DNA from 2 places in the Anoxybacillus sp. ST4 genome. Region 1 is predicted to be linked to the other one. Evidence: riboswitches for the same ligand, from Rfam matches in the RefSeq annotation. Region 1 holds a riboswitch; the other holds the start of a gene.
The links. Region 1 has a riboswitch for S-adenosylmethionine ahead of mtnW (2,3-diketo-5-methylthiopentyl-1-phosphate enolase). Riboswitches for the same ligand answer to the same signal wherever they lie in the genome.
Positions count from the first base shown of each region.

Region 2: another riboswitch for S-adenosylmethionine. It lies ahead of K1I44_RS05300 (methionine biosynthesis PLP-dependent protein); the one in region 1 lies ahead of mtnW (2,3-diketo-5-methylthiopentyl-1-phosphate enolase).

Region 1 covers NZ_JAHZOE010000010.1:53,876-58,590, forward strand. The annotation lists gene K1I44_RS08395 (carbon-nitrogen family hydrolase) at 1-284, opposite strand, end outside; gene K1I44_RS08400 (pyridoxal phosphate-dependent aminotransferase) at 381-1,553, shown strand; SAM riboswitch class I at 1,643-1,749, shown strand; gene mtnW (2,3-diketo-5-methylthiopentyl-1-phosphate enolase) at 1,810-3,030, shown strand; gene K1I44_RS08410 (2-hydroxy-3-keto-5-methylthiopentenyl-1-phosphate phosphatase) at 3,027-3,686, shown strand; gene K1I44_RS08415 (methylthioribulose 1-phosphate dehydratase) at 3,683-4,288, shown strand; gene K1I44_RS08420 (1,2-dihydroxy-3-keto-5-methylthiopentene dioxygenase) at 4,303-4,715, shown strand, end outside.
Region 2 covers NZ_JAHZOE010000005.1:4,716-9,430, forward strand. The annotation lists gene metC (cystathionine beta-lyase) at 1-667, opposite strand, end outside; gene K1I44_RS05300 (methionine biosynthesis PLP-dependent protein) at 671-1,774, opposite strand; SAM riboswitch class I at 1,847-1,954, opposite strand; partial or broken gene K1I44_RS05305 (RNA-guided endonuclease InsQ/TnpB family protein) at 2,271-2,807, shown strand; gene K1I44_RS05310 (DODA-type extradiol aromatic ring-opening family dioxygenase) at 2,978-3,736, shown strand; gene mscL (large conductance mechanosensitive channel protein MscL) at 3,750-4,145, shown strand; partial or broken gene K1I44_RS05320 (cupin domain-containing protein) at 4,232-4,441, opposite strand.

The sequences.
Region 1 (4,715 bases):
TACATCGTGTTCGTTATTTGTCTTTCCGTCTTTTTCGCTACCGATCCGCCGACAATATGCACATTGTACGCGCGTGCAAGCGAAGAAAGAAACGTTTTTGTATGTTCGCCGTTTTCATCGGCGATATCGCCAAGTCTCGCTAAATCGTATCCTGTCGTCCATAGCTCTGGCAAGACGACGACGTCGACGTTACGGGCAATTTGTTCCATGTAGCGCATGACGGTTTGTTTATTTTTTTCCGGCTCCCCAAAGGCAATGTCCATTTGTATACAAGCAATATTCATTCGTTTCACCTCGAAAAAATTTTCTTTACATTTTGATTTTTACAATATATGATGTTTGACTAGAATTTCAACCTTTTTGTGAAGTAGGTGGGCAAAATGACGACATTTCCGCAATCGAACTTGTTACAGCAACTACCGAAGCAATTTTTCGCTTCGCTCGTCCAAAAAGTACATGCGGTCATTGCTGAAGGGCGAGATGTTATTAATTTAGGACAAGGAAACCCGGATCAGCCGACGCCTCCGCATATTGTTGCCGCGCTTCAGCAAGCGGCTGCCAACCCGACATATCATAAATATTCGCCATTTCGCGGCTATTCGTTTTTAAAAGAGGCGGTGGCGACGTTTTATAAGCGCGAATATGGGGTAACGATTGATCCAGAAAAAGAAGTCGCCATTTTATTTGGCGGAAAAGCTGGGCTCGTTGAAATGCCGCTTTGTTTAGTAAACGAAGGCGATGTCGTGCTCGTTCCCGATCCCGGTTATCCGGACTATTGGTCGGGCGTTGTGCTGGCGCGGGCGCGCATGGAAATGATGCCGCTGCGAGCGGAAAACAATTTTTTGCCTAATTATGAGGAGTTAGATGAACGTGTCGTAAAACAAGCGAAACTTATGTTTTTAAACTATCCGAACAACCCGACAGGCGCGACAGCGACGGAATCGTTTTTTAAAGAAACGGTTTCGTTTGCACAAAAATACGGCATTGCCGTCGTACACGATTTTGCGTACGGGGCGATCGGTTTTGACGGGAAAAAGCCGGTCAGCTTTTTGCAAACAGAAGGAGCGAAAGACGTCGGCATTGAAATTTACACGTTTTCAAAAACGTACAATATGGCAGGATGGCGCATCGGCTTTGCGGTCGGCAACGAAAGTATGATTGAAGCGATCAACGTTTTGCAAGATCATTTGTATGTGAGCATGTTCGGCGCCATTCAAGAAGCAGCAGCGGTCGCGCTTTTACAGTCGCAACAATGCGTCGCTGAGCTTGTTGCCACGTATGAAGCAAGACGGAATACGTTTATTCGCGCGCTAAAAGACGTCGGTTGGAACGTGCAAGCACCAGCAGGATCTTTTTTTGCGTGGCTTCCGGTGCCAAAAGGATATACGTCTGAGACGTTTGCTGACCTTTTGCTTAATCAAGCGCATGTGGCGGTCGCACCGGGCATCGGTTTTGGGGAACATGGGGAAGGCTACGTGCGCGTAGGGCTATTGACGAGTGAAGAACGGCTAAAAGAAGCAGCGGAACGAATCGGACGGTTGCAACTTTTTTAAAAAATGATTGACAAATGGAGAAAGTGCTGGCATAATTCGAATTACATTTACGAAAAACGAACTGTTCAAAAAATTATATACATTGCGAATTCTTATCAAGAGTAGGCGGAGGGACGAGCCCGATGAAGCCCGGCAACCGACTTAACAGCTGTTAAGCACGGTGCTAATTCTCGCAGCAATCGCTGAGAGATAAGAAGAGACGACTGATCGAACCTCTTCTTATGAAGAGGTTTTTTATTTGTAAAGGAGTGGGAGTATGATTACCGCAACGTATTTCATTCATGATGACAAAGATGTAGCGAAAAAAGCAGAAGGGATCGCGCTTGGGCTCACTGTCGGTTCGTGGACTGATTTGCCGCAGCTTGAACAAGAGCAGTTGAAAAAACATAAAGGGGTTGTAGAGTCGATTGAACAGCTTGAGGAAGATGAGCGCGTCAATACGTATTTCGGGAAGCGACTTAAACGGGCGCTCGTGCGCATTTCGTATCCGAGCATCAATTTTAGCGCCGATTTTCCAGCGATTTTGACGACGACGTTCGGGAAGTTGTCGCTTGATGGAACGATTAAACTCGTTGATCTTACGTTTTCTGATGAATTAAAACGGGCATTTCCCGGTCCACGCTTTGGCATGGACGGCATTCGCGAAAAGCTTGGCGTCTTTGACCGTCCGCTCGTCATGAGCATTTTTAAAGCGGTCATCGGCCGCGATTTGCGATACGTGACCGAACAATTAAAGCTGCAAGCGCTTGGCGGCGTCGATCTCGTTAAAGATGATGAAATTTTGTTTGACAACGACCTTACCCCTTTTGAAAAACGGATCGTCGCAGGAAAACAAGCGTTACAAGACGTGTACGAACAAACAGGGCATCGGACGTTATATGCGGTAAATTTGACAGGAAAAACGTTTCAGCTAAAAGAAAAGGCAAAGCGCGCGGCAGAACTTGGCGCGGACGTATTATTGTTTAACGTCTTTACATACGGGTTAGATGTATTGCAAGCGCTTCGTGAAGATGACGACATTCGCTTGCCGATTATGGCGCATCCGTCGTTTAGCGGAGCGATCGCTTCGTCGCACGTGTATGGCGTCAGTTATGCGCTTTTACTTGGGAAATTGTTGCGCATGGCAGGGGCGGATTTTTCGCTCTTTCCATCGCCGTACGGAAGCGTTGCGCTTGAAAAAGAACAGACGCTTGCAATCGCTCATGAATTAACGAAAGAAGATTTGTTTTTACGCGCATTCCCTGTTCCATCTGCCGGCATTCATCCGGGACTTGTGCCGCTTCTTATGCGCGACTTTGGTATCGATTGTGTCATTAACGCAGGCGGTGGAGTGCACGGACATCCGCAAGGCGCTGTCGGTGGCGGGCAAGCGTTTCGCGCCGCGGTGGAAGCGGTGCTTTCTGGGCGTTCGCTTCATGAGGCTGCGACGGAAAACGAAGCGTTAAAACAAGCGCTTGATTTATGGGGGAGCGCATGATGAAGCCGGTCATTTTTTGCGATTTTGATGGGACGATTACGTTAAACGATAACATTATTGCGCTCATGAAACAGTTTGCCCCGCCGGAGTGGGAAGCGATCAAAGACGATATATTGGCGCAAGCATGTACGGTGCAGGAAGGCGTCGGGCGCATGTTCTCGCTTTTACCGACAACGTTGAAAGAAGATATCGTGCAGTTTTTACTGCGCACCGCGCGCATTCGCGACGGATTTTCTGAGTTTGTCGCGTTTACGAACGAGCGGCAAATTCCGCTTTATATCGTCAGCGGCGGCATCGACTTTTTCGTCTATCCGCTGCTTGACGGGCTCATTGAAAAAGAACGTATTTATTGTAATGGCGCCGATTTTAGCGGCGATACGATTCGCATTACGTGGCCGCATGCGTGCGATGAACATTGCCAAAATGGATGCGGCTGCTGCAAGCCGTCACTTCTTCGTAAACTTGCGCCAGAAGGGGCGAAAACGATCGTCATCGGCGATTCCATTACTGATTTAGCGGCAGCAAAACGAGCCGATCACGTCATCGCGCGCGACTTTTTACTTGAAAAATGCCGTGAGCTACACTTACCGCATACGCCGTTTACGACGTTTTATGACGTCATTCATGTGTTAAAAGAGAGCGAGGTGATTGTATGAAAGAGAAATGGGAAGAGCTAGCGGAAGTAAAACGAGAGCTAGCGGCGCGCGACTGGTTTATGGCGACAAGCGGCAATTTATCGCTGAAAGTGAGCGATGAGCCGCTCACGTTTCTCGTTACCGCAAGCGGAAAAGATAAGCGAAAAGAGACGAAGGAAGATTTTTTACTCGTCGGTGCGGACGGACGACCGGCGGAAGCGACGCATGTAAAGCCGTCGGCGGAGACGCTTCTTCACGTTGAAATTTACAACAAAACGAACGCCGGCTGCGTTTTGCACGTGCATACGGTCGATAACAATATCGTTTCAGAACTGTACGGTGACGAAGGGGAAGTCGTTTTTTCGAATCAAGAAATGATTAAAGCGTTCGGGTTATGGGAAGAAGATGCGCAATTTCGCATTCCGATTATTCCGAATTTCGCCCATATTCCGACGTTAGCGAAAGCGTTCGCCGACCATGTCCATGGAGATGCCGGTGCGGTGCTTATTCGCAACCACGGCATTACCGTTTGGGGAAAAGATGTGTTAGAGGCGAAAAAGTTTTTAGAAGCGTGCGAGTTTTTATGTCAATATCATGTGAAATTATTGCTTATTAAACGATAAGGGGGAAAATATGTATGGCAGTCATTAAAGTGCGAAACAGCGGCGAAGTGATTGAAGGAAAAGAAAACGTTGCGGCGTTTTTAAACAACCAAGGGGTGTTATATGAACGGTGGAATGCAAGCAAACTTCCTGCTCATTTACAAAACAAGTTTGTATTAACAGATGAAGAAAAGGAGCATATTTTAGCGACGTTTCAGACGGAAATTGAAGATTTAGCGAAGCGGAGAGGCTATAAAACGTGGGACGTCGTGGCGCTTTGCGAACAAACGCCAAATTTAGAAGAGTTGTTGAAAAAATTTGAACAAGTGCATACGCATACGGAAGATGAAGTGCGGGCGATCGTCGCTGGTCATGGCATTTTCGTCATTAAGGGCGATGAACAAACAGGTTATTTTGACGTTGAACTAGAGGCAGGCGACGTTATTTC
Region 2 (4,715 bases), on a different contig from region 1:
GCAGTTTGCGCAGCTCTCGCGCCAAGCGCGCATCTTTTACAACCGCAAGTCCAGCTACAACGTCGCTATGGCCAGCTAAAAATTTCGTCGCGCTATGCAAAACGACATCGACGCCGAGATCAAGCGGACGCTGTAACACAGGCGTCGCAAACGTATTATCTAAAAACGTTAAACACCCGTGCGCCTTAGCGAGCTTCACAACCCCACGAATATCCGTAATTTTCAATAGCGGATTCGATGGCGTTTCCATATAAATGACTTTCGTGTTTGGGCGAATGTGGCGCGCTACCGCATCTAAATCAGTCATATCGACAAACGTATGCTCGATGCCAAATCGGCTCAATACATCGGTGAGGATGCGATACGTTCCACCATACACATCATCGGTAATTAATACGTGATCCCCTTTTGATAACAATAAAAAGGCTGTTGAAATGGCAGCCATGCCCGATGCGAACGCAAAACCGCTCGCTCCACCTTCTAATTCCGCAATCGTCTCCTCTAACGCCTCGCGCGTCGGATTGCCCGAACGGCTATAATCGTATTTGCCAAACGTATCGAAATCAAACTGATGAAACGTTGACGCATGATGAATCGGAACGCTAACGGCCCCTGTTTGCGCATCGATCCGCCATTTATTGTGAACGAGTTGCGTTTGCAAATCCATCTTTTACACCTCTTTCATGCGTTGAAACGCTTGAGTTAAATCGGCAATTAAATCGTCCGCATGTTCAATGCCGACAGAAAAACGCAATAGGCGATTACACACCCCGTTTGCGATGCGAACATCCTCTGGAATATCCATATGCGTTTGCGTCGCTGGATACGTAATAAAACTTTCGACACCGCCTAAACTTTCCGCAAACGTAATGAGCTTTAAACTTCGCAAAAAGGCATCCACCCATTTTTCATCGCGCACGCGAAACGACAACATTCCTCCTCTTCCCGGATACAATACGTCCGTCACATCTTCATGTTCGACTAAAAATTCATATATCGCCTTTGCGTTTTGTTCGTGCTGGCGCATGCGAAGCGCAAGCGTCTTCATGCCGCGAATTAACAGCCATGAATCAAACGGCGACAACACTGCACCGATGGCGTTATGATACATCGCTAGCTGTTCGCACAATTGTTTTCCTTTGGCGACAATGAGCCCGGCTAGCACATCGTTATGTCCGCCTAAATATTTTGTCGCGCTATGAACGACGATGTCGGCTCCTTTTGTGAGCGGCTTTTGCAGTACAGGGGTGTAAAACGTATTATCGACGATAAGAAGCAGCCCATGTTGTTTCGCAAACGCCGCGACCGCTTCGATGTCCGCTTCTTGCATTAAAGGATTCGTTGGCGTCTCTAAAAAAATCGCTTTTGTTTTGTCCGTCACATATGCCTTTACCGCATCAACATCGCGAAAATCGACGTATGTAAACGACAGCCCGTATTTCTTCCATCCTTTTTCAAACAAACGATACGTTCCGCCATATAAATCGGCCGAAACGAGAAAATGGTCGCCGCTTTCAAACAGCGCAAACACCGTTTGAATCGCCGCCATGCCTGAACTACATGCGAAACCTTGATCTCCTTCTTCTAGCTGTGCAATCGCTTCTTCGACAATATGCCTTGTCGGGTTTCCCGTCCGAATGTAATCATACCCTGTCGACTGCCCGATGCCTTCATGCCGATACGCCGTTGAAAAATATACTGGTGGATTGACCGTTCCCGTCGCTCTCTCGCTCCGATTGCCAATTTGCGCTAACCGCGTTTCAATATGACTCATTCGCTCTCTTCCTTTCTAAAAAAATAAAAGCCTTCAAAGAAGAAGGCTTTTTTGTCCATAGACAATCGCTTCTTCTTATCTTCCGAATTGAACGCCAATTCGCTGGATTTAGCACCTGACCGTTTCTGGCTGGTTGCTGAAGCTTCATCGGGCCAGTCCCTCCGCTTCTCTCGATAAGAACGCAAAACAATATCGAATTTTCTGATTTTAAATTAATGTACATCATTTACAACAAAATTGCAACTGTTTTTTATTCCCCTTTCAACAACAAACAGCATGCATCCCATCAAAGATATGGCACATATATTTGCACTTCACATGTAAAAATAGACAAATCAAATCGATATATGGTAAAGTGGGGGCAAAAGTGAAGGAGGTTGGAAACAGTTAAAATAAATTTATAAAATTTAGCCAAACTCTATATACAACTTACAAAATGATTCAGGGGTTGGTAAAAGATGATAAAGACTTATAAGGTCATGCTTTTGCCAAACCAAAAAAAGTGAAGAAGTTGGAGAAAAGACTTAAAAGGCTACAACGTAAACTAGCGAAAAAATATGAGGAAAATAAAATAAAAACAGAAGGAGGTGAATTCCGTTACAGAAAAACAAACAATATAAAGAAGTTGGAATTCCTTGTTTTAAAAACGTATCGAAGGCTGAAACATATCAGGCACGATTATATTCATCAAATCACTGCATCTTTGGTGAAAACCAAGCCAGAGTATGTTGTGATGGAGAGCTTACATACTCATGGAATGTTAAAGAACAGAAAGCTATCGAAAGCTGTACAAGAACAAACATTCCGCGAGTTTAAAAGGCAAATGGAATATAAATGTGCTTGGAATGGGATCAAGTTTATAGTTGCAGATCGATTCTTCCCTTCGTCTAAAACTTGCAGTCATTGTGGTGCTGTAAAAGATAAACTTTCTTTATCAGAAAGAACGTTTGTATGCGATGAATGTGGAAACAAAATAGACAGGGATGTAAACGCAAGTATAAACCTAAAAAATTATGGCAAATCAATAGCCTAGCAATTGATATGTACCCATTCGTTAGTGGGGAGTTTAAGCCTTCGAAGCGCCATATCAAACGAGAGTAGTTTTGGCGAAATCGGGCGCGATGAACAAGGAAAGAAACATAGGTCTTTATAAGATTTTTAGCTATCTTATAAAGCCTTATAAGTTTTCTGTAACGGAATATAATGACTGCTTTATTTCTCGCGCACGGATCACCAATGTTAGCTATTGAAGATAGCGCATATGCATCGTTTTTAACCAATTTCGGTAAACGCATAGATGCAAAAGCAATCGTTTTATTTACTGCACATTGGACGACGCGTCAACCGACCGTTTCATCAATTGACGGAACGTATGAGATGATTTATGATTTTTCCGGTTTCCCACGTGAATTGTATGAAGTAACTTATGCTGCACAAGGTTCAGTCGAATGGGCAAAACGCGTCCAACATCATCTGAAGCACGTCTCCCCCATCGTCAATATCGACGAGAAGCGCGGACTTGACCACGGCTCATGGGTATTGTTAAGCCGACTATTTCCAAAAGCAAACGTTCCAATTATTCAGGCATCCGTTGTTCCTTCGTGGACACCAAAGCAGCTATTTCAACTTGGTAAAGCGTTACGCCCGTTGCGTGACGAAGGTGTCATGATCATCGGTAGTGGTGGCACAGTGCACAATTTAATGGCGCTTCGCTGGGATGAACAAACGAAAGCAGATTGTTGGGCTGTCGCCTTTGATGATTGGTTGCTTGCTCAGTCATCTGCCCATAGTGAAGATGTGTTTCACTATGAAGAAAAAGCCCCTTATGCTAAACAAGCCGTCCCGACTCAAGAACATTTAGCACCGTACTGGATTGCTTACGGAGCCGGCAATCGCTCGCCACATGTTTTATTCCGAGAATACGAGTACGGAAACTTAAGCCTTTTAGCTGTATCATTTTAATGGAGGGATTCCGATGTGGAACGAGTTTAAGAAATTCGCTATACGAGGCAACGTCATCGACTTAGCTGTCGGAGTGATTATTGGTGGGGCATTTGGAAAAATTGTTTCTTCCCTCGTCAATGACATTATTATGCCCCTTGTCGGTCTCATTTTAGGGGGAATTGATTTCAGCAAGTTATCTTGGAAAGTCGGAGAAGCAGAAGTGAAATATGGGGCTTTTATTCAAACTGTCGTTGACTTTTTTCTCATCGCCTTTTCCATTTTTATATTTATTAAGCTGTTAAACAACTTGCACGAACGAATGAAAAAACAAGAAGAGACGAAACAAACCGCACCAACGATTACAAAAGAACAACAACTGCTCACAGAAATTCGCGATTTATTGAAACAACAAAAAGAAATGTCGTAAAGGGCTGTCCGAAAAGTCGCATGTCATCCTATCAAGAGCTTATTGGACAATACAAGTAAGAGACTTGAGGCATCGCCCCAAGTCTCTTATCGTTCCGCCGCAAGGGCATCCGCTTTTGTCGGATGCACCGTTCCAGCTGGGTGTTGTGGTGGGGCATAAATCGAGTACAGTTTAAGTGGAACGTTGCCCGTGTTAATCAAGTTATGCCACGTTCCCGCTGGCACGAAAATAGCCGATCCGTCCGCTACCTTTCTTTCAAACGTGAGCTGATCTTTCCTTTTTCCCATGCGCACCATGCATATAGCTCGGATAGTAATAATACACATTCCCACCTCTTTCAATATCATCAATCGCTATGTTATGCGCCATGGATAAATTCGACAAGGCTGTTGGCTTTCTTCGTTTGAAGAAGGTCAAGTCCGGTAGAGACGTGACAGTTCGCCTCGAACATACTGTACACATAAGCCAGTTGCACTCTTTCGTAAATATTAAAAAGACATCGGTTTAAATCTAACCGATGTCTTTAACTAAATCCTACAACTAACAATAACTATTCCTATAACTAATTAG